4 regions of the Geodermatophilus sp. SYSU D00879 genome follow, and region 4 is predicted to be linked to each of the others. Evidence: riboswitches for the same ligand, from Rfam matches in the RefSeq annotation. Region 4 holds a riboswitch; each other region holds the start of a gene.
The links. Region 4 has a riboswitch for cyclic di-AMP ahead of ACI79B_RS14795 (C40 family peptidase). Riboswitches for the same ligand answer to the same signal wherever they lie in the genome.
Positions count from the first base shown of each region.

Region 1: another riboswitch for cyclic di-AMP. It lies ahead of ACI79B_RS07285 (NlpC/P60 family protein); the one in region 4 lies ahead of ACI79B_RS14795 (C40 family peptidase).
Region 2: another riboswitch for cyclic di-AMP. It lies ahead of ACI79B_RS09800 (transglycosylase family protein); the one in region 4 lies ahead of ACI79B_RS14795 (C40 family peptidase).
Region 3: another riboswitch for cyclic di-AMP. It lies ahead of ACI79B_RS05825 (C40 family peptidase); the one in region 4 lies ahead of ACI79B_RS14795 (C40 family peptidase).

Region 1 is NZ_JBJGZF010000004.1:13,167-18,117, forward strand. It holds gene ACI79B_RS07270 (transglycosylase domain-containing protein) at 1-1,466, shown strand, start outside; partial or broken gene ACI79B_RS07275 (YhjD/YihY/BrkB family envelope integrity protein) at 1,490-2,308, opposite strand; gene ACI79B_RS07280 (hypothetical protein) at 2,355-2,594, opposite strand; cyclic di-AMP (ydaO/yuaA leader) riboswitch at 2,781-2,921, shown strand; gene ACI79B_RS07285 (NlpC/P60 family protein) at 2,933-4,033, shown strand; gene ACI79B_RS07290 (hypothetical protein) at 4,208-4,393, opposite strand; gene ACI79B_RS07295 (DUF3817 domain-containing protein) at 4,496-4,813, shown strand; gene ACI79B_RS07300 (serine hydrolase domain-containing protein) at 4,829-4,951, shown strand, end outside.
Region 2 is NZ_JBJGZF010000005.1:244,720-249,670, reverse strand. It holds gene treY (malto-oligosyltrehalose synthase) at 1-1,790, shown strand, start outside; cyclic di-AMP (ydaO/yuaA leader) riboswitch at 2,038-2,172, shown strand; gene ACI79B_RS09800 (transglycosylase family protein) at 2,176-2,793, shown strand; gene treZ (malto-oligosyltrehalose trehalohydrolase) at 2,904-4,655, shown strand; gene ACI79B_RS09790 (dihydrofolate reductase family protein) at 4,655-4,951, shown strand, end outside.
Region 3 is NZ_JBJGZF010000003.1:34,482-39,432, forward strand. It holds gene ACI79B_RS05815 (D-alanyl-D-alanine carboxypeptidase family protein) at 1-857, shown strand, start outside; gene ACI79B_RS05820 (hypothetical protein) at 969-1,256, shown strand; cyclic di-AMP (ydaO/yuaA leader) riboswitch at 1,416-1,598, shown strand; gene ACI79B_RS05825 (C40 family peptidase) at 1,615-2,823, shown strand; gene ACI79B_RS05830 (M48 family metallopeptidase) at 2,987-4,312, shown strand; gene ACI79B_RS05835 (glycosyltransferase family 4 protein) at 4,309-4,951, shown strand, end outside.
Region 4 is NZ_JBJGZF010000010.1:179,715-184,665, forward strand. It holds gene ACI79B_RS14780 (DUF898 family protein) at 1-325, opposite strand, end outside; gene ACI79B_RS14785 (DUF222 domain-containing protein) at 455-1,630, opposite strand; gene ACI79B_RS14790 (carbohydrate kinase family protein) at 1,680-2,606, opposite strand; gene ACI79B_RS14795 (C40 family peptidase) at 2,676-3,188, opposite strand; cyclic di-AMP (ydaO/yuaA leader) riboswitch at 3,218-3,322, opposite strand; gene ACI79B_RS14800 (hypothetical protein) at 3,709-3,867, shown strand; gene ACI79B_RS14805 (hypothetical protein) at 4,080-4,649, shown strand; gene ACI79B_RS14810 (amino acid permease) at 4,789-4,951, shown strand, end outside.

The DNA of each region.
Region 1 (4,951 bases), on a different contig from region 4:
GGCACCTGCTGGCGATGAGCGTCAACCGGACCTTCGGCTACGACCTCGCCGACCGCACCCAGGAGTCGTTCAACCTCAACGTGGCACCCAGCCAGGGCTCGGGCTCCACGTACAAGGTCTTCGTCGCCGCCGCGGCCCTGGCCCGGGGCTACTCCTCCTACTACACGCTCACCGCTCCCGACCCCTACGTCTCCCGGGTCTACAGCGGCCCGTGCGAGGGCCGGGACACCGACGGCCGGTACTGCGTCCGCAACGCCGGGTCGGGCTACCGCCCGACGCTGGACCTGACGACGGCGCTGTACCAGTCCTCCAACACCTACTTCCTCGCGCTCGAGGACGCCCTCGGCAGCGTCGAGGAGCCGGTGCGGATGGCCGAGGCGGCGGGGTTGTTCCAGTTCAGCCCGCCGGGCCTGGCGCAGCAGATCATCGACGAGAACCGCGGGTCGTTCACCTTCGGCGCCGAGGCGACCAGCCCGCTGGCGCTGGCCAGCGCGTACTCGACGTTCGCCGCCGGCGGCACGCAGTGCGACGTCGTCCCCGTGACCGCCGTCCTCGACCAGAACGGGGAGCCGGCGGTCGGCGCCGACGGCGAGCCGCTCGCGGTCGGCGACCGGTGCACGCCCGAGGCGATCCCGCCGGGCGTGGCGAACACGATGAACCAGATGCTGCGCAGGGACGTCGAGCCGGGGAACCCGGGACAGACCGGGGCGCGCGCCTACGTCCGCGGCCACCAGATCGCCGGCAAGACCGGCACCTCGCAGGACAACTACTCGGTGGCGTTCGTGGGCTACACGCCCGAGATCACCGCGAGCGTCATGGTCCTCAACCCCAAGCGCAACGAGGACGTCGGCGGCTTCGGCGGCGGCAAGGGCGCCACCATCTGGCACGACGCGATGGAGCCGGTCCTCACCGCGCGCGGCAGCGGCGAGTTCGCGCCGGCCGACGAGACCGTGCAGAACGGCAACACCCGCCCGGTGCCCGGCTGCTCCACCGTCCGGGGCTGCGAGCGGACCCTCGCCGACGCCGGGTTCACCCCGCGGACGGTGCGCGTCGACAGCGACGAGCAGCCCGGCGCCCTCGTGGGCACCAGCCCGCCGCGCGGCGGCCGCGCCGTGCCCGGCCAGGTGGTGTCGATCCTGGTGAGCAACGGCAGCGACTACGTGGAGCCGGCGCCCGAGCCCGCGCCCCCGGCCGACCCCGCACCCCGGCCGGCGCCCGCGCCCGGGTCGCCGTCCTCGCCACCCCAGGCGCCGTCGCCGCCCCCGCCGTCCCCGGAGCCGCCGCCACCGGCCACGGAGCCGCCGCCCGCGCCGGCGGCCCCGGCACCCGAGCCGCCTCCTGCGCCGGCGGCCCCGGCACCCGAGCCGCCGCCCGCGCCGGCGACCCCGGCACCCGAGCCGCCGCCCGCGCCGGCGACCCCGGCACCCGAGCCGCCGCCCGGCTCCCCCTGGCGGCCGACCGCCTGACGCCGGCCCAGCCGCTCGTCGAGGGACTGGGTGAGCAGCCACCCGGCCAGCAGGACCAGGTGCAGCAGGAACAGCCACAGGCCGATGGCGACCACCGCGCCGACGACGACCAGGCCGCCGAAGGGCGCGCCCAGGTCCAGTGGCAGGGACAGGAACAGCACGAAGCCCTGCAGGAAGCCGGACAGACAGGCGGCGGTGAACAGGGCGCCGCTGACCAGCGCGCCCCACCGGTGCCGGCCGCCGGCCACCACGCCGTAGCCCCACAGGATGGGCACGGTGAGCACGAACAGCACCGAGTAGTAGCCGACGGCGAACCGCCCGATCAGAGGCCCGGCGCCGTCCTCGCGGGCCAGGTCGGCCATGACTGTGGCGGCCAGCAGCAGCGGGTACAGCAGCAGCGGCGTGACCACGACCAGGGGCAGCGTGAGCAGCCGGCCCCGCCAGCCGGTGAGGTTCTCCCGTCGCCGGCTGAACCGCATCAGTGCCCGCCGCAGCCCCTCGCCGTACAGCGACAGGGGCAGCAGCGCCAGGGCGAAGCCCAGCAGGTCCAGCCGGACGCCGGCGTCGACCAGCCGGTCCACCGCGCCCGGCGCGCCCAGCGACCCCGGCAGCAGCTCGGTCAGCCGCTCGCTGCGCGCGCGGACCTCCTCGGCCGAGGTGGCCAGCGCGGTCAGCCGGACGGAGACCAGCACCAGCGGCACCACCGCGATGCCGGCGTAGAAGGTGAGCCCCGCGCCGATGAGCGCGAGGTCACGCCCGTGCAGCAGACGGCGGGCACCGGCCAACAGCGTCCGTGTCTCGGCCCGCACCCGGGCCGCCGTCCACCTGCGTGCCGGGCTCACCCGCTCATGCCACCAGACCGGGCGTCCCGCCGGGGCCGGGCGCCGCTCAGTCGTCGGTGCTCGCGTCGTCGGTGGTCGGGGCGTCGTTGCCGGGGTTCTGACCGGTCTCCTGGCAGCTGGCGTCGTTCTCGTTGCTGGCGTTGCCGCCGGCGGAGTCGCAGTTGGTCGGGCCGCGCGAGAAGTCGGTGTTGTCACCGCAGGCGACCAGGGAGCCGAACAGGGCGAGCGCGACGAGCGGCCGGGCGATCCGTGTCCGGGTGGCGCGCATCCGCGTGGAGGAGGACATGCAGCAATCGGTACACGTCCCCACGGGTGTGCAAACCGGCGGGGGTCGGCAACCTCCCGCAGTCGCCCGGTCACCTTGTGTGAGCGATGTAATTACACCGGGGTGATTGTCACACGCCGGTCGCGGACCTTACGCTCTGTACGTCCAACGGGGCGTTCCGTCACCAGTCCGGGTGACACCCCGCGGACGCCGTCGAGCCGGTCCTTCTCCCGTGGGGACCGGGCCGGGGACCCATCGCAGTCCTGGGGTGTAGCGCGTGTCCGTACGCGCCGGGCGACTCCACGCCCGAACCCGTCAGCTAACCCGGTAGGCGGCCTGGGAGAAGGAGAGACCGCCGCGTGGCGTCCCTGCGCACGTCCGTCCCCGGCACGCCCGCGACCGGCCGCGGCCGCCGCGCCGCCCTCGCCCTCGCCGGCGCCCTCGGCATCGGCCTCGGGCTGGGCGCCGTCCCCGCGCCGGCCGGGGCGGAGGAGCCGGCGACGGCCGCCGAGGCCGCGCAGCTGGTCGCCGCCCGGGGCCACGACCTCGAGGTCGTCACCGAGCAGTTCAACGAGGCGCGCGAGGCGCTCGCCGCCCAGCAGGCCGCCGCCGACGCCGCCGCCGCGCAGCTGGCCACCGCCCAGGCCGCCGTGGACACCGCGCGTCAGCAGGTCATCGGCATCGCCCGGTCGGCCTACACCGGCGACAGCATGGGCTCGCTGCAGGCGCTCATGACCAGCGAGGACGCCGACGAGTTCGTCAACCGCGTCACGCTGCTGCAGGGCGTCGCCGGCTACCAGGGCGAACTGCTCGGCCAGGCCGTGACCGCCACCGACACCGCCACCGCCGCGCAGACCGCGGCCGCCGAGGCCGCCGCCGAGGCGCAGCGCCAGTACGACGCCGTCGCCGCCCAGCAGGCCGACCTCGAGGCCCAGATCGCCGCCTACCAGGCCGACTACGCCCAGCTGAGCGCCGAGGAGCGGCGCGCCGCCCTCGACGCCGCCGCCGCGGCGCACGCCTCCGAGGACTCCCGCGCCAGCCGCGACGAGGACCGCGAGGAGCCCGCGACCGCCGCGGAGGAGCCCGCCACGGCCGCCGCGCCGGCCAGCGGCGTCGCCGGCATCGTCGTCTCCACCGCCATGGCCCAGCGCGGCGACCCCTACGTCTGGGCGGCCGCCGGCCCGGACGCCTTCGACTGCTCCGGCCTCACCCAGTACGCGTTCAAGGCCGCGGGGATCAGCCTCCCGCACTCCAGCAGGATGCAGTCGACGATGGGCACCGCGGTCTCCCGCGCCAACCTGCAGCCCGGGGACCTGGTCTTCTTCTACAGCCCGGTGAGCCACGTCGGCATCTACATCGGCAACGGCCAGATGGTGCACGCGCCGACGTCGGGCGACGTCGTCAAGGTCGCGAGCATCGACGCGATGGGCGGCTACGCCGGCGCCCGCCGCATCGGCTGACGCGCGGAGTCAGCCGCTCGGGAGCCCCGGCACCCCATCCTCGGGTGCCGGGGCTCTGTCCGTCCGGACCTGCTGCAGCAGGCCCCAGACGAAGGCGGCCGTCGCGCCGGAGGGCAGCCGCACCTCCCGGCGGGTGACCACCCGCGGGTCCACCCCGGGCCCCGGGCAGGCCGCTCACGTCGGCCACCACGTGCTCCCACACCCGCAGCCGCCCGTCGGCCGCCGGCGGGACCGGGGAGCCCGGGCCCGCACCAGGTGCTCGTGCAGCACGCTGCCGCCGGGGCAGAGCACCTCCCAGCGCAGGTCGGCCATCCGGCGCAGCAGGACCAGGCAGAACTCGCGCCGCGCCGGACCCCGCACGGCCCGACCCTGCCACGCACGTCACACCCCCCGACCGGGACGTCGGCGTCCGCTGCCGCGTTGACCCTGCGGACCCGCCCCCGACCCGAGGACCGCGCACCGATGAACCCCCGCACCGTCGCCCTGGCCTTCCGCGCCGTCGCCGTCGCCGAGGCCCTGTCCTGGATCGGCCTGCTCGCCGGGATGTACGTCAAGTACGTGCCGGAGACCTCCGAGGTCGGCGTCCAGGTGTTCGGGCCGGTCCACGGTGCGGTGTTCGTCGCCTACGTGGTCGTGGCCCTGGTCGCCGCGCGGGTGCTCGGCTGGTCCCGGTGGACGACGCTGCTCGCGCTGGCCGCCTCGGTCCCGCCGCTGGTCACCGTCGTGTTCGAGCGCTGGGCCGGGCGCACCGGGCGGCTGGCGGCGCCCGTCCGGGCCTGACCTACCGTTCCGGTCATGCCGGAGCCCGTGCTGCCCTCGACCGCCCGCACGCTGCTGGCCCGCACCGCCCGGGTGCAGCACGAGGGCCGGGCACCCAGCCTGGTCGCCGGGGTGGTCCGGGACGGCGGGCTCGCCTGG
Region 2 (4,951 bases), on a different contig from region 4:
ACGACCGGCAGCACTACGAGCTGGTCGACTGGCGGCGGGCGGACGCCGACCTCAACTACCGGCGGTTCTTCGCCATCAACACCCTCGCCGGGCTGCGGGTGGAGGACCCGGAGGTCTTCCGCGCCACCCACGAGCTGGTGCTCCGGCTGGTCGAGCAGGGCGCCGTCGACGGGCTGCGGATCGACCACCCCGACGGCCTGGCCGACCCAAAGGGCTACCTGGACCGGCTGGCCGAGGCCTCGGGCGGCCGGTGGACGGTGGTCGAGAAGATCCTCGAGCCCGGGGAGGACCTGCCGGAGAGCTGGCGGGCGGCCGGCACCACCGGCTACGACGCGCTGGCCGAGGTCGACGACGTCCTGGTCGACCCGGCCGGCGAGGCGGCGCTCACCGCGCTGGACACCGAGCTGTCCGGCCGGGCGGTCGACTACGGGCAGCTGGTGCACGCCTGCAAGCGCGAGGTCACCGACGGGATCCTCGGCTCCGAGGTCGCCCGCCTGGTGCGGGTGATCGGCGAGCTGCCCGGCGTCGACGTCGAGACGGAGAAGGAGGCGCTGGCGGAGCTGCTGGCCAGCTTCTCCGTCTACCGCACCTACCTGCCCGACGGCCGCGAGCACCTCGACGCCGCCGTGGGCGACGTCCGCGACCGCCGTCCCGACCTGGTCGCCGCGGTGGACGCGCTGCACCCGGTGCTGGCGCAGGCCGGCACCGAGGCGGCCACCCGGTTCGAGCAGACCAGCGGCCCGGTGATGGCCAAGGGCGTCGAGGACAGCGCCTACTACCGCTGGGCCCGGTTCGTGGTGCTCAACGAGGTCGGCGGCGACCCGGCGCGCTTCGGCAGCACCCCGGAGGAGTTCCACGAGGCGCAGGCGCGGCGGCTGGAGCGCAAGCCGGAGTCGATGACGACGCTCACCACGCACGACACCAAGCGCAGCGAGGACACCCGGGCCCGCCTGGCCGTCCTCGCCGAGGTGCCGACCGAGTGGGCGGACCTGGTCCGCGGCTGGCTGTCCCGCCACCCGCTGCCCGACCGGCCGCTGGCGCACCTGGTGTGGCAGAACCTGGTCGGCGCCTGGCCGCTGTCCCGCGAGCGGGCGCACGCCTACGCCGAGAAGGCCGCCCGCGAGGCCGGGCGGTCGACGACGTGGACCGACGTCGACGAGGCGTTCGAGGCGCAGCTGCACGCGATGGTCGACGCCGCCTTCGACGACGAGGCGACGAACCGCGAGATCGAGGCGTTCGTCGCGCGGATCGCCCCGGCCGGCCGGTCCAACGGGCTGGCGCAGAAGCTGCTGCAGCTGACGATGCCCGGCGTCCCGGACGTCTACCAGGGCACCGAGCTGTGGGACCACTCGCTCGTCGACCCCGACAACCGCCGCCCGGTCGACTACGACGAACGGCGCGCGCTGCTGGCCCGGCTCGACGGCGGGGAGGTGCCCGAGGTCGACGAGACCGGCGCGGCCAAGCTGCTCGTCGTCTCGCGGGCGCTGCGGCTGCGGCGGGACGACCCCGGGCTGTTCACCGGCTACACCCCGGTGGCCGCCACCGGGTCCGCCGCGCAGCACGTCGTCGCCTTCGACCGTGGGTCCGGAGAGCAGGGCGGCGCGGTGACCGTGGCGACCCGGCTGCCGGTCGCGCTGGCCGCCGGCGGCTGGGGCGACACCGCGCTGGCGCTGCCGACCGGCGCCTGGCGCGACGTGCTCACCGGCACGCGGGTCGTCTCCGACGCCGGCGGCGCGCCCGTCGGCGAGCTGCTGGCCCGGCTGCCGGTGGCCCTGCTCGTCCGAGAATGAGACGCAGGTCACGGCGGCGCCGGCCGGCGCCACCGTGACCTGCGACTCCCCCCGGCCGCCGGGCGCGGGCCGCCGCGGGGACGCCGGGCGACACGCCGTGACGGGTGGGGCGGGTGTGCCGTCTCGTGATGCGGCCGTTACCTTTGCCCCGCACGCGGGCCAATGACAGCCGCGTGCCGGAGCCGGTCCGCCGAACCCCGTCCGCCGGGCTCCGTTCCTCCTGCACAGCCAGGACGGGGGTGGGGGACCCACTTCGGCGCCTGCACCGCGGTCACGGGGGGACCGGACGCAGCGCCTCGGGGTGAAGCCGCGCTCTGCGCGGCCGGGGCACCGATCGCTCCGAACCCGACAGCTCACCTCGCAGGCGGCGGATCGGAGATCCCGCATGCGCACGTCCACGTCCCTGCTCCGCCGTGCCCTCGTGACGACCGGCGTGGCCGCGGCCGCGATCGGCGTCGCCGCCGGCCCGGCCTCGGCCGCCGCCCCCAACGACTGGGACGCCGTCGCCCAGTGCGAGTCCAGCGGCAACTGGAGCATCAACACCGGCAACGGCTACTACGGCGGCCTGCAGTTCAGCCAGTCCACCTGGGCGGCCTTCGGCGGCACCGAGTACGCCGCCCGCGCCGACCTGGCCACCAAGGCGCAGCAGATCGCCGTCGCCGAGCGCACGCTCGACGTCCAGGGCCCGGGTGCCTGGCCCACCTGCGGCAAGGGCCTGAACCCGGACGCCCCGGAGGCCGGCTCGCCGGCCGCCGCGCCCGCCCCGGCCGCGCCCGCCCCGGCCGAGCCCGCCCCGGCCGAGCCCGCCCCGGCCGCCCGGGCCGGGGAGTCCGCCGCCGGTGCCTCCGGCGGCTCGTACACCGTCCGGTCCGGCGACACGCTGGGCAAGATCGCCCGAGCCCAGGGCGTCAAGGGCGGCTGGAAGGCCCTCTGGTCGGCCAACAGCGGCACGGTCAGCGACCCGAACAATATCTACGTCGGGCAGGAGCTGCAGCTGCCGTGACCTGTGGCGGCGACCGGGGGACCCGCTCCCCCGGCCGCCGCTCGCGGTTGACCGCGCCCGCAGCGGGCAAGAGGGACCGGTCAGCCGCACTACCGCTGGGAGGCCCCCGCATGTCCGCACCCGTCGAGTTCGCCGTCTGGGCGCCCGTGCCCGAGCGCGTGCGCCTGCAGGTCGACGGCACGGTGCACGACATGCGCCGCGACGACGACGGCTGGTGGCGGGCCGAGGCCGAGGCCGGCCCGGAGTCCGACTACGGCTACCTGCTCGGCGACGACGACACCCCGCGTCCCGACCCGCGCTCGCGCCGCCAGCCCGACGGCGTGCACGGGCTGTCCCGTCGGTTCGACCCGTCGGCGTACGCGTGGGGCGACAGCGCCTGGACCGGGCGCCCGCTGGCCGGCGGCGTCGTCTACGAGCTGCACGTCGGCACGTTCACCCCCGAGGGCACCCTCGACTCGGCCATCGACCGGCTGGGCCACCTCGCCGACCTCGGCGTCGACTTCGTCGAGCTGCTGCCCGTCAACGGCTTCGACGGCACGCACAACTGGGGCTACGACGGCGTCCTCTGGTACACGGTGCAGGAGAGCTACGGCGGCCCCGCGGCCTACCAGCGGTTCGTCGACGCCTGCCACCAGCGCGGGATCGGCGTCATCCAGGACGTCGTCTACAACCACCTCGGCCCGTCGGGGAACTACCTGCCGCTGTTCATGCCGATCTTCTCGGAGGGCGGCGCGAACACCTGGGGCGAGTCGGTCAACCTGTCCGGGCCGGACTCCGACGAGGTCCGCCGCTACGTCCTGGACAACGCCCTGATGTGGCTGCGCGACATGCACGTCGACGGGCTGCGGCTGGACGCCGTGCACGCGCTGGTCGACGAGCGCGCCACCCACGTGCTCGAGGAGATGGCGCAGGAGGTCGACCGGCTCTCGGTCGCGGTCGGCCGGCCGCTCACGCTCATCGCCGAGAGCGACCTGAACGACCCCCGGATGGTCACCCCGCGGGTGGCCGGCGGCACCGGCATCCACGCCCAGTGGAGCGACGACTTCCACCACGCGCTGCACGCGACGCTCACCGGCGAGGGGCAGGGCTACTACGGCGACTTCGCCGAGGCCGGTCTCGCCGGGCTGGCCAAGACCCTCACCGGCGCCTTCTTCCACGACGGCACGTGGTCGAGCTTCCGCCGCCGCTCCCACGGCCGGCCGGTGGACACCGCGCGGCTGCCCGGGTGGAAGTTCCTCGGTTACCTGCAGGACCACGACCAGGTCGGCAACCGCGCCATCGGGGACCGCGTCTCGGCGACGCTGTCCCCCGGCCTGCTCGCCGTCGGCGCGACCCTGGTGCTCACCAGCCCGTTCACGCCGATGCTGTTCATGGGCGAGGAGTGGGGCGCCTCGACGCCGTGGCAGTTCTTCACCAGCCACACCGACCCGGACATCGGCCGCGCGACGGCCGAGGGCCGCAAGAACGAGTTCGCCGAGCACGGCTGGGACGCCGACGAGGTGCCCGACCCGCAGGACCCCGAGACCTTCCGCCGCTCGAAGCTGGACTGGTCCGAGCCCGGCCGGGAGCCGCACGCGCGGCTGCTCGAGGTGCACCGGACGCTGCTGGCGCTGCGCCGGCGGCACCCGGACCTGGTCGACCCGGACCTGTCGGCGGTCGAGGTCGGCTGGGACGACGACGCCCGGGTGCTCGTGGTGCACCGCGGCGCGCTGCGGGTGGTGGCCAACCTGTCCGGGGAGCCGCAGCGGGTGGAGCTGGACCGCCCGGCCACCGGGGTGCTGTTCGCGACCGCCGACGAGCCGTCCGTGGACGGCGCGACGGTGACCGTCCCGGCCGAGAGCGCGGCCGTCCTCACCAGCTGATGCGCCGGCTGCTCCCCTCCCCCGACGGGGCGGACCTGACCGACGACGACCTGGCCGAGGCCTACGCGCCGCCGCCCGGGCGCTCGTTGCGCGTGGACTTCGTCGCCTCGCTCGACGGCGCGGTGACCGTGGACGGCGTCAGCGCGGGACTCGGCTCGCCCGGCGACCGCCGGGTGTTCTCGACGCTGCGCGCGCTGGCCGACGTCGTCCTGGTCGGGCACGGGACGGCGGCCGGCGAGGGCTACGGCCCGGTGACGGCGGACTCGCCGGTCGGGCGGCGGCGCGCGGCGCTCGGC
Region 3 (4,951 bases), on a different contig from region 4:
AGACGCTGGCCGCGGTCACCGCGGCGATGGACGCCCTCGGCCGGCCCTACGCGCCGGGGACGGCCGGCCCGGACTCCTGGGACTGCGGCTCGCTGGTCTCCACCGTCTACCGCGACGCCGGCATCGACCTGCCCGGCGACCAGGCCGGCCTGTTCGCGGTCACCACGCCCGTCGACCCGGCGGACGTCCTGCCCGGCGACCTGGTCTTCCTCGGCACCCCCGAGGCAGGCCTCGGGCACGTCGGCATCGCGCTGGACGCGCAGACCATGCTCGCCGCCGACGCGCGGGCCGGCGCCGTCGTCGTCCGCCGGCTGCCCGCTGACCAGGTGCTGCACGTCGGCCGGCCGAGCCTCGGCCCGCGGCCGGAGGCGCCCGCCCCCGGCCCGGCCGGCGGCGCCCTGCGGGTGGAGTGCGGCAACACCGTCTACCCGCCGAGCTTCGACGGCGCCCGGGCCTGGGGTGGCTACCCCAACGGCCTCATCCCGCCCAGCGCGCTGTGCCCGATCGGGGTGGGCGGCCACTCGCTGCGCTGCGACGCCGCGGCGGCCTGGCGGGCGATGAGCGCGGCGTTCGCGTCGGCGTTCGGGCAGCCGCTCTGCATCACCGACTCCTACCGCACCTACGCCGCCCAGGTCCGGCTCTACGGGGAGAAGCCGGCGCTCGCCGCGGTCCCGGGCACCAGCAACCACGGCTGGGGGCTGGCGGTCGACCTGTGCGGCGGCATCGACGGCTTCGGCACGCCGCAGTACGCGTGGATGGTCGCCAACGCCGGCCGGTTCGGGTGGCTGCACCCGACCTGGGCCGACCCCGGCAACGGCCGCGAGGAGCCGTGGCACTGGGAGTACGCGGGCGGCTGAGCCGGGACTGTCGGTGGCCGTCCCTAGCGTGCCGGGCAACCGACAGGGAGACCCGTCCCGACCGCGGCCCGGCACCGGGCGGCGCGGCCGGGGCACCGGAGGGACACGGCCATGCTCATCGACTGCGACTCGTGCACCGCGCGCGGCGCCGGCTGCGCCGACTGCGTCGTCACCGCCCTGCTGGGCGCCCCGCCCGCGGAGCGGGACACCGGCCCCGTGCTGCTGCCGGTGCCCCCCGTCCCGGCGGCCCGGACCGCCGACGGCGTCCTGCCGCGCCCGGGCGTCGTCGTGGAGCTCGACGACGTCGAGCGGCGGGCCGTGCGGGCACTGGCCGAGGGTGGCCTGGTGCCGCCGCTCCGGCACCGGCCGTCGCGGGACGGGCGCCGGCGCACGGGCTGACCGGCGAGGACCACCCGGATCGGGTACTCACCGGAGTGGCGCGGCTGCTGACCGTGTGTGTTCTCACAGTCCACGCACCCCTCGTTTGTCACAACTGCATCACGTCCGTACTGTGGCGCCGTCCGGCCGGGTGGTCGTCACCCGACGCAGGGGTGACCTCGGCCGACACCGCCGAGTCACCGGACGCCCCTCCCCGGAGGTGCGCGAGGTGAGCCGGGGACCCACCGCAGCACTGGGGTGAGTTCTCGTGCGCGCCGGTCCCGACCGGGGCGCACGAGATAGGGCACGTCTTCCCAGCCCGAACCCGTCAGCTAACTCGGTAGGCGGTTGCTGAGGAAGAAACGGAGAGCCGCCGCCCGTGGCGACCCCCCGCCCCGTCCTGGGGCATGCACGCGAGAAGTCCACATCCGCCACCCGCACCGCCGGGCCACACCGCCCGTCGCGGGCCCGCCACCTCGGCCGGGTCACCCTCGTCGGCACCACCGCCGCGCTGACCCTCGGCCTGCTGTCCGGCACCGCGGCCGCCGACCCCGAGCGGGCCGGCACCCCGGAGCAGGCCGCCCAGCTCGCCGCCGAGGCCGGCCACCGGCTCGAGGTCGTCACCGAGCAGGTCAACGAGGCCCGCGAGGTCCTCGCCCAGCAGCAGGCCGCCGCCGACGAGGCCGACCGGGCCGCCGCCGAGGCGCAGGACCAGCTGCGGGACCTCGACGGCCAGATCCGCCAGGTGGCGCGCAGCGCCTACACCGCCGGCAACGGCGACGGCTTCGCCGGGCTCGACCTGCTGATGACCAGCGACTCCGCCGAGGACTTCGTCGCCTCGCTGGCCACCCTCGGTCAGATCGCCGACCACACCACCTCGGTCCTCGACGAGGTGGACGAGGCGGCGGCCGCCGCCCGCCAGGCGCAGGCCGACGCCGAGGCCGCCGAGGCCGAGGCGCAGCGCACCCTCGACGACCTGAGCGCCCAGGAGGCGCAGCTCCAGGACGACATCGCCGACTACCAGGCGCAGTTCGCCGCGCTCACCGAGGCGCAGCGGCAGGCGGCGCTCGCCGCGCAGGAGGCCGGCCTGGCCGCCGGCGCGCAGGCGGAGGCGGGCGACGAGCCGGCCGGCGGCTCGCGCGGCGACAGCGCTCCGACCGTGGCCGGCACGCAGGCCGCGGCCCCCGCTCCGGCCCCCGCTCCGGCCCCGGCGCCGTCGGCGGGCAGCGGCGGCAGCGGTGCCGCGCAGACGGCGGTGCAGACGGCGCTGGCCCAGGTGGGCGACCCCTACGTGTGGGGTGCGGGCGGGCCAGACGCCTTCGACTGCTCGGGCCTGACCCAGTACGCCTACGCGGCGGCCGGGATCAGCCTCCCGCACTCCAGCAGCATGCAGTCGCGCATGGGCACCGCCGTCTCGCGGGCGGACCTGCAGCCGGGCGACCTGATCTTCTACTACAGCCCGGTCAGCCACGTCTCGATGTACATCGGCAACGGCCAGATGGTGCACGCCTCCACGTCGGGGCAGCCGGTGAAGGTCGTGTCGGTCGACTCGATGGGCGGCATCACCGCGATGCGCCGCGTCGCCTAGACGAAGGACCACCCTTCCCCAACGCGCAGGCGGAGGGTTCCTGGAGGGCGGCCGTTCCAGCACCCCACGGGCCGAGGGCCGGTGACCCGTCCGGGTCGCCGGCCCTCGGCGTCCGTGGAGGGGAACCGCGGTGCGGCGCCGGCGCGCGCCTAGGATCGGCCGGGTGAGCAGGGCGGGCGGGACGAGCACCCGCCCCGGCCCCGCGGCCACCCGCCCCGACCGCACCGGCTCCCGCCGCGCCGCGCTGCTGGTCGCGCTCGTGCTCGGCGCGGCGCTCGTCGTCGTCATCGCCATCCGCACGCCCTGGACGCTGCTGCCCACCCCGCCCGGCGGCGCGTCCCCGGTCACCGACGACGCCGGGCTGCCCGCCGAGGTCGTCCGCCGCGCCGAGGCCCTCGCCGCCGACATCCGTCCCGCGTCGCTGACCAACCTGGTGCTCGGGCTCGCCGTCTCCGCGCTGCTCGGCCTCACCCGCCTGGGCAGCCGGCTGGTGACCGCGGTCGGCCGCGCGGGAGGCCGCCGCCGGCCCCTCACCGTGCTGCTGGGCACGGTCGCGCTGGTGGTCGTCGGCCGGCTGGTGACGCTGCCGATCTCCGCCTACGGCGAGGTGGTGCGGCACCGCTACGGGCTGTCCACGCGCTCCTGGCCGCTGTGGCTGCGCGACGTCGCGGTCTCCACCGCCATCGACGCCGGGCTCACCGCCCTCGGCCTGCTCGTGCTCGTCGCGCTGGCCCGCCGCGCGCCGCGCACCTGGTGGGCGTGGGCCGCCGGCGGCGCGGCCGCGCTGGTCGTCGCCGGCTCCTTCCTCTACCCGGTGGTCATCGAGCCGGCGTTCAACAGCTTCACGCCGCTGCCGGCCGGCGAGCTGCGCACCGACCTGCTGCGGCTGGCCGAGGCGAGCGGCTCCCCGGTCGAGGACGTCCTGGTCGCCGACGCATCCCGGCGGACGACGTCGCTCAACGCCTACGTGTCCGGGTTCGGCTCCACCCGCCGGGTGGTCCTCTACGACACCCTGCTGGCCGACGTCCCCCCGGAGGAGATCGAGTCGATCGTCGCCCACGAGCTCGGGCACGTCGCCACCGACGACGTCCTGACCGGCACGCTCATCGGGGCGCTCGGCGCGGCCGCGGCCGTCGCCCTGCTCGGCTGGCTGCTCACCTGGGCGCCGCTGCTGCGCCGGGCCGGTGCGGACTCGGCGGGGGACCCGCGCGTGGTGCCGCTGGTGCTGTTCCTCGTCGCGGTCGGGTCCCTGGTCGCGACGCCGGTGCAGAACCTCGTCTCGCGGCACGTCGAGGCCCGGGCGGACCTGCACGCGCTCGACCTCACCCGGGACGCCGCCGCCTTCGTCGAGATGCAGCGGCGGCTGGCCGAGACCAACGTCGCCGACCCGAGCCCGCCGGCGGCGTGGCAGTGGTTCTTCGGCTCGCACCCGACGGCGGCCGAGCGGGTCGCGATGGCGGGGGACTGGCTGCGGCTGGACGACCGGTGAGCGACCGCGGCCGTACGCTCGTCGTCACCAACGACTTCCCCCCGCGGCAGGGCGGCATCCAGACCTTCGTCGCGGCGCTGCTCGAGCGCCGCCCGCCGGACTCCGTCGTCGTGCTGGCCTCCCGCTCACCGGGGTGGGAGGAGTACGACGCCCGGCTGCCGTATCCCGTGGTCCGGCAGCGGACCGCGATGCTGCTGCCCACCCCGGCGACCGCCCGCGCCGCGACGGCGCTGGCCGCCGAGCACGGCTGCGACACCGCCTTCTTCGGCGCCGCCGCGCCGCTGGGCCTGCTGGCGCCGGCCCTCCGCGACGCCGGGGTGCGGCACCTGGTCGGCGCCACCCACGGGCACGAGACCGGCTGGGTCGCGCTGCCCGGCGCCCGGCAGCTCATGCGCCGCATCGCCGGGGGCCTGGACGTCCTGACCTACATCAGCGAGTACACCCGCAGCCGCCTGGAGCCGGCCCTCGGCGGGCGCACCCGGCTGGCGCAGCTGTCGCCCGGGGTCGACGTCGACCGGTTCACGCCCGCGGTCGACGGCACCGCGGTGCGGCGGCGGCACGGGCTGGGGGAGGGGCCGGTGGTCGTCTGCGTGTCCCGGCTGGTGCCGCGCAAGGGGCAGGACGTGCTCGTGGCCGCCT
Region 4 (4,951 bases):
GCGGGTAGCGGCTCCGATCGAAGTCGGTGTGCTCCCACTTCCACTGCTGGATGCGCGGGCCGACCCAGAACAGGTAGATGCCGATCGTGACGATCGTCAGGGCGAGCCACTTGAGCCAGTTGCCGAAGAGGCTCCACGCCGAGCCGGTGAAGACGAGCGGGAAGCCGTCGATGTACGAGTGCTTGGCCCGCCAGCGCTCGCGCAGGACCAGCGCGAACGGGTAGCAGATGCCGACCGTGCAGATGGTGACGAGCGCGGCGAGGATGCCGGTCCCGACATAGGTGGCTGCCCCGCCGTCGAAGCGAAAACGTCCCGACTTGGCCATGGTGAGTCTCCCCGTGAGGTGTGCGACGTTGCGGCACACCCTTCGGCGGTCGCACTGATCAACTGCACGCGGACGTACCGGAACGGTGCCGGCGTGACTGTTGTGGCGGAACGTGACCGCGCAGGGACGTCAGGCGGCAGCGGCGAGGAGCGGCGCCGGCGTGGTGATCTCGGTGCCGTCCGGGCGGTAGGTGCGCCAGGTGCCGGTCGGTTGTCGCTCGACGCGGAAGCCGTGGTGGACCTTCGTGTGGTGTCGCTCACACAGCAGGGCTGAGTTGTCGAGGCCGGTGTTGCCGCCGTCGATCCAGTGGACCAGGTGGTGGACGTCGCACCACCACGTCGGCGCCCCGCAGAAGGCGAACACGCAGCCGCCGTCGGGGAGCTCGGCGGCGCGGCGGATGTGCCGGCTCATCAGCCGCTGCTCGCGGCCCAGGTCCAGCGGGGCGCCGTCGGGCCCGAACACCACCCGCGACACCGTCCCGTCGCAGGCCAGCCACCGCGCCCGCGCGGCGGAGATGGTCGCGCCGAACCCCATCCGCCCGGCGTTGCGGCTCCCGGCCGGGTCGACCAGGTCCTCCAGGTCGATCACGACGGCGACCTGCGGCTCGTGCCCGCGCAACTGCGGCAGCGTTCCGGCGGCGAGGACGTTGTCGCACGGTTGCACCAGGGCGTCCCCGAGGCGCTGGGCGCGGGTGCGCGCGTCCCCGGTCGGGCGGTCGGCCTGCACGTGCGCCTCGAGGGCGGTCTGCAGCCGCTCCCCGCCGACCGCGTCGAGGTGGCCGCGGAAGGACAGCGACCCGTCGGCGTGCTTGGACAAGGTCAACGAGCGCTGCTCGGTCGGGTCCGGCTCCGGCCCGTCGGGATCGAGGTCGTTGAGGTGGTGCTGCACCACCTGCACCGGGTCGGCGTGCGCGCGCTCGACCGCCACGCCGGTGAGGACCGCGTCGATCACGGCCAGGTCCACGCCCTGCTCGAGAGCCGAGACCAGCCGCTCGGGGGTCACCGCGCGGGCGGCGACCGCGACCTGCTCGGCCGACACGAGACCGGCGTCGTGCGCCTCGGCCAGCGCCGGCAGGTGCTCCAGCGCCCGCCCGTTGCGCACCAGCCGGGAGGCCTCCGCGACCGAGAGCCTGCAGTGCCCGCGCAGCCACGAGGCCATCGACCTCAGCCCGTCCCGCTCCGGCGCCTGCTCGAGCTCGGCGGCGCGCACCGCGCGGGCCAGCCGGGCGTCGATCCGGTTCCGTTCGGCGACCAGCGCGGCGAGGTCGTCGAGGACGTCACCGCCGCTCAGCCCACCCGAACACATGATCGAAGTATAGTCGATCAGAGAGCCTTGCGCAGCCCGAATCCCCAGGTCAGAGGCTCGGCAGGGGCGGAGTGGGCGGTGGCTGACCGCCGATCGCTCCGGCCACCACGGCGGCCGCCGCGTGGCCGGTCCGGACGGCCTCCAGCACGGACGCACCGGCGCGCCAGCCGGTCAGCAGCCCGGCGGCGAAGGCGTCCCCGCACCCCGTCGTGTCGCGGAGTCCGCCCGCCGGCAGCGGCTCCACCGGGACCTCCACCGAGCCCGCGGCCGTGACGACCCGGGTCGGCCGGGCGCCGGCGTGCACGAGCACCAGCGGCGGCGCCCACGTGGGCAGGTCGCCGTCCAGGCCCAGGGCCGTGGCCTCGGCGGCGTTGCAGCAGAGCACGTCCGGACACAGCCCGGTGAGCAGGCCGACGTAGTCGCCCACGCCGTGAGCGGAGATCCGGGCGGCCGCGGCGACGTCCGCGCTCACCGGCACCCCGAGGCCGTGCGCCGTGTCGGCCGCGGCCCGCACCGCGTCGGGGAAGCGCAGCAGGTCGTAGCCGTCGAGGTGGACGACGGCCGCTCCGGCGAACCACCCCGGACGGACGTCGGCCGGCTCCAGCCCGCCCTCGCCGCGGTCGGTCAGCACCGTGCGCTCGCCGTCGGGGTGCACGAGCACCGTCGCCAGCGGCGCGCGGCCGCGGCGGACCACCGCGAGCTCGACGCCCCGCCCGGCGAGACCGGCCAGCAGCCCATCGGCGAGCGGGTCTGCGCCGGCCCAGCCCGCGAGCCGCGCCGGCACACCCAGACGGGCCACGCCGGCCGTGACGTTGGCGGGGGCGCCGCCGGCCGTCGTCGTCCGCTCGACCCGCTGCTGACCGCCGGCCACCAGCGGCGCGGACAGCGAGAGCAGCTGGTCGGCGACCAGCTTGCCCACCGCCACCACCGGTCCGGAGCCCGCCGGCCGCGGCCAGGCGGGGCCGGCAGAGGTCACCGGGCGAGGGTAGGACCGGCGGGCGGTGTCCCCGGCCGGGCGAGCCGGCCGGGGACACCGTTCCGTGCGTCAGGCGACGCGGCGGGCGCCCGAGTACCTCGGCATCGAGTCCAGGTCCACCACGGCCACCGGCTTGCCGGCGGTCGAGGCGTGGACCATCTGCCCGTTGCCGATGTACATGCCCACGTGCGACACGGGGCTGTAGAAGAACACCAGGTCACCCGGCTTGAGGTCGGCCTTCGCCACCGGGGTGCCGAACGTCGACTGGGCCTTCGAGGTGCGCGGGATCGAGATCCCGGCCGCCTTGTAGGCGTAACTGGTCAGGCCCGAGCAGTCGAAGCTGTCCGGGCCGGTGGCGCCGTAGACGTAGCGGTCACCGACCTGCGCGAGGGCGGTGTCGACGGCCGTCTGGGCCGCGCCGTTGGGGGCGGGCGCCGGTGCGGCGGCGACCGTGCCGGTACCCCCGCCACCCGTGGAGGCCGACGCCGGGAGGGGTGAGAGGGCGATGCCGGCTCCGGCGATGGCCGCGACGGCGATGCCGCGGAACGAGCGACGGGCGGTGGACGTGCGTGCAGTCGTCATCGACGACGGTTCTCCTGTTCTCCGCGACCGCCTACCGGGTTAGCTGACGGGTTCGGACGGAGGAGTCGCCCGGCGCGACGGAGCGCGCTTCACCCCAGTGCTCAGGTGGGTCCCCGGCCCGGGTGCCGGCTGGCTGCCGGCCGCCTGGTTCGGCGTGTCCGGCGGGGTGTCACACGGGAGTGACTGAGGGCCCCGGCCGGACCGCGACGACGGTAGGGAGGGGTGTTGCAGCCCTCAACCGGACCGCGTCCGCGCCACGCCCGGAAGCGACACGCCGACTTGACGTGGGCCGCGGAGGCGAATCGCCCGCGTCACCTGCGGAGGTGCCCGTGTTCCCGGCGCGCCACCCCGACTCGCCGACGGTGACACGCCGGGGCGCACGAGAAAGGCCGCGGCGGTGCGCCCGCACAGCCCGTCAGCGGCTCACCACGACCGGATCGGAGGACCCCGCCGGGATCGCGACGGTTGCGCCGCCCGTTGACGGGGCACCGGATGCATCAGTCGAGAGGAGGGAGCCCCCATGGGCATGATGAGGAAGCTGATCGCCTCGGGCATCGCCGCCAAGGTCGTCCAGGAACTCCAGAAGCCGCAGAACCAGGCGAAGATCAAGCAGTTCGTCCGCGACTTCCAGGCCAAGAACACGAAGGGCGGCAAGGGTCCGACCAGTCGCGGGTACTGACCCGCGATACCGACCGCGGCCCCCGTCCCCACCCGGGACGGGGGCCGCGGCGTGTCCGGGGGGACCGGCGGGGCGGCCGGGGCGTCCCGTGACCGTTCCGCGACGACGCCGTCCCGGAAGTCCCCGGCGAGCCTGCGCCGCCGTGTGACGCTCCCGCGGTTCCTCCCGCGGCAGCAGAGCCGCGGGCTCCTCCAGCACGACGGGGTGTCCCCATGACCCAACCGCCACCCGGCCAGCCGTGGCAGCCGCCGCAGGGCCCGCTGCCCGGATTCCTCCCCTCGCCCCCGGAGAAGAAGGAGACGCCGGTCTACCTGCGTCCCTGGTTCGCCGTCCTCGCGCTGGTCCTCGTCGTGGGGACCATCGGTGCCGCACTCGGCGGTGGCGACGACGAGCCGGCGACCGCGGCCGCGAGCACCACCACGGTCACGGAGACCGTGACGGCGACCCCCAGCCCCCAGCCGGCCGTCCCGCCCGTCTCCAGCGCCCCGCCGCCCGCGGTCGCGCCGAGCACCACCGCGGCCCCGACCACGCCGGCCGCGCCGGTGGTCGACTTCGCCATGCCGTCGGTGGTCGGGATGAACCTGCAGGACGCCCAGGACCTGATCCAGACCAACGGCGTCTTCCTCAGCCTGTCCCACGACCTGCTCGGCACCCGCAACCAGGTGCTCGACGCCAACTGGAAGGTCTGCACGCAGAACGTCCCGGCCGGCCAGCGGCTCACGGGAGACGTCGAGGGTGCCATCGACCTCGGCGTCGTGAAGCTCGAGGAGCCCTGCCCCTGAGCCCCCGTCCCGGCCGCCCGTGCGGGGCGGCCGGGACCACCGGGTCGGGAACGACCCGTGATCGGAACACGGGCGCCACGGGGACGACGCGCACCCGCCCTACCGTCCCGGCCATCCCGCACCGGTCCGAGGAGACCCGATGGCCACCACCCCCACCCGAGGCGCCTCCGGCGTCACCTACGCCCAGGCCGACGACGGCTACTTCGACAAGCGCGGGCTCACCCGCTCGGCCGGCGTCTGGGGGCTGTGGGGCCTCGGCGTCGCCGCCGTCGTCAGCGGTGACTTCTCCGGCTGGAACCTCG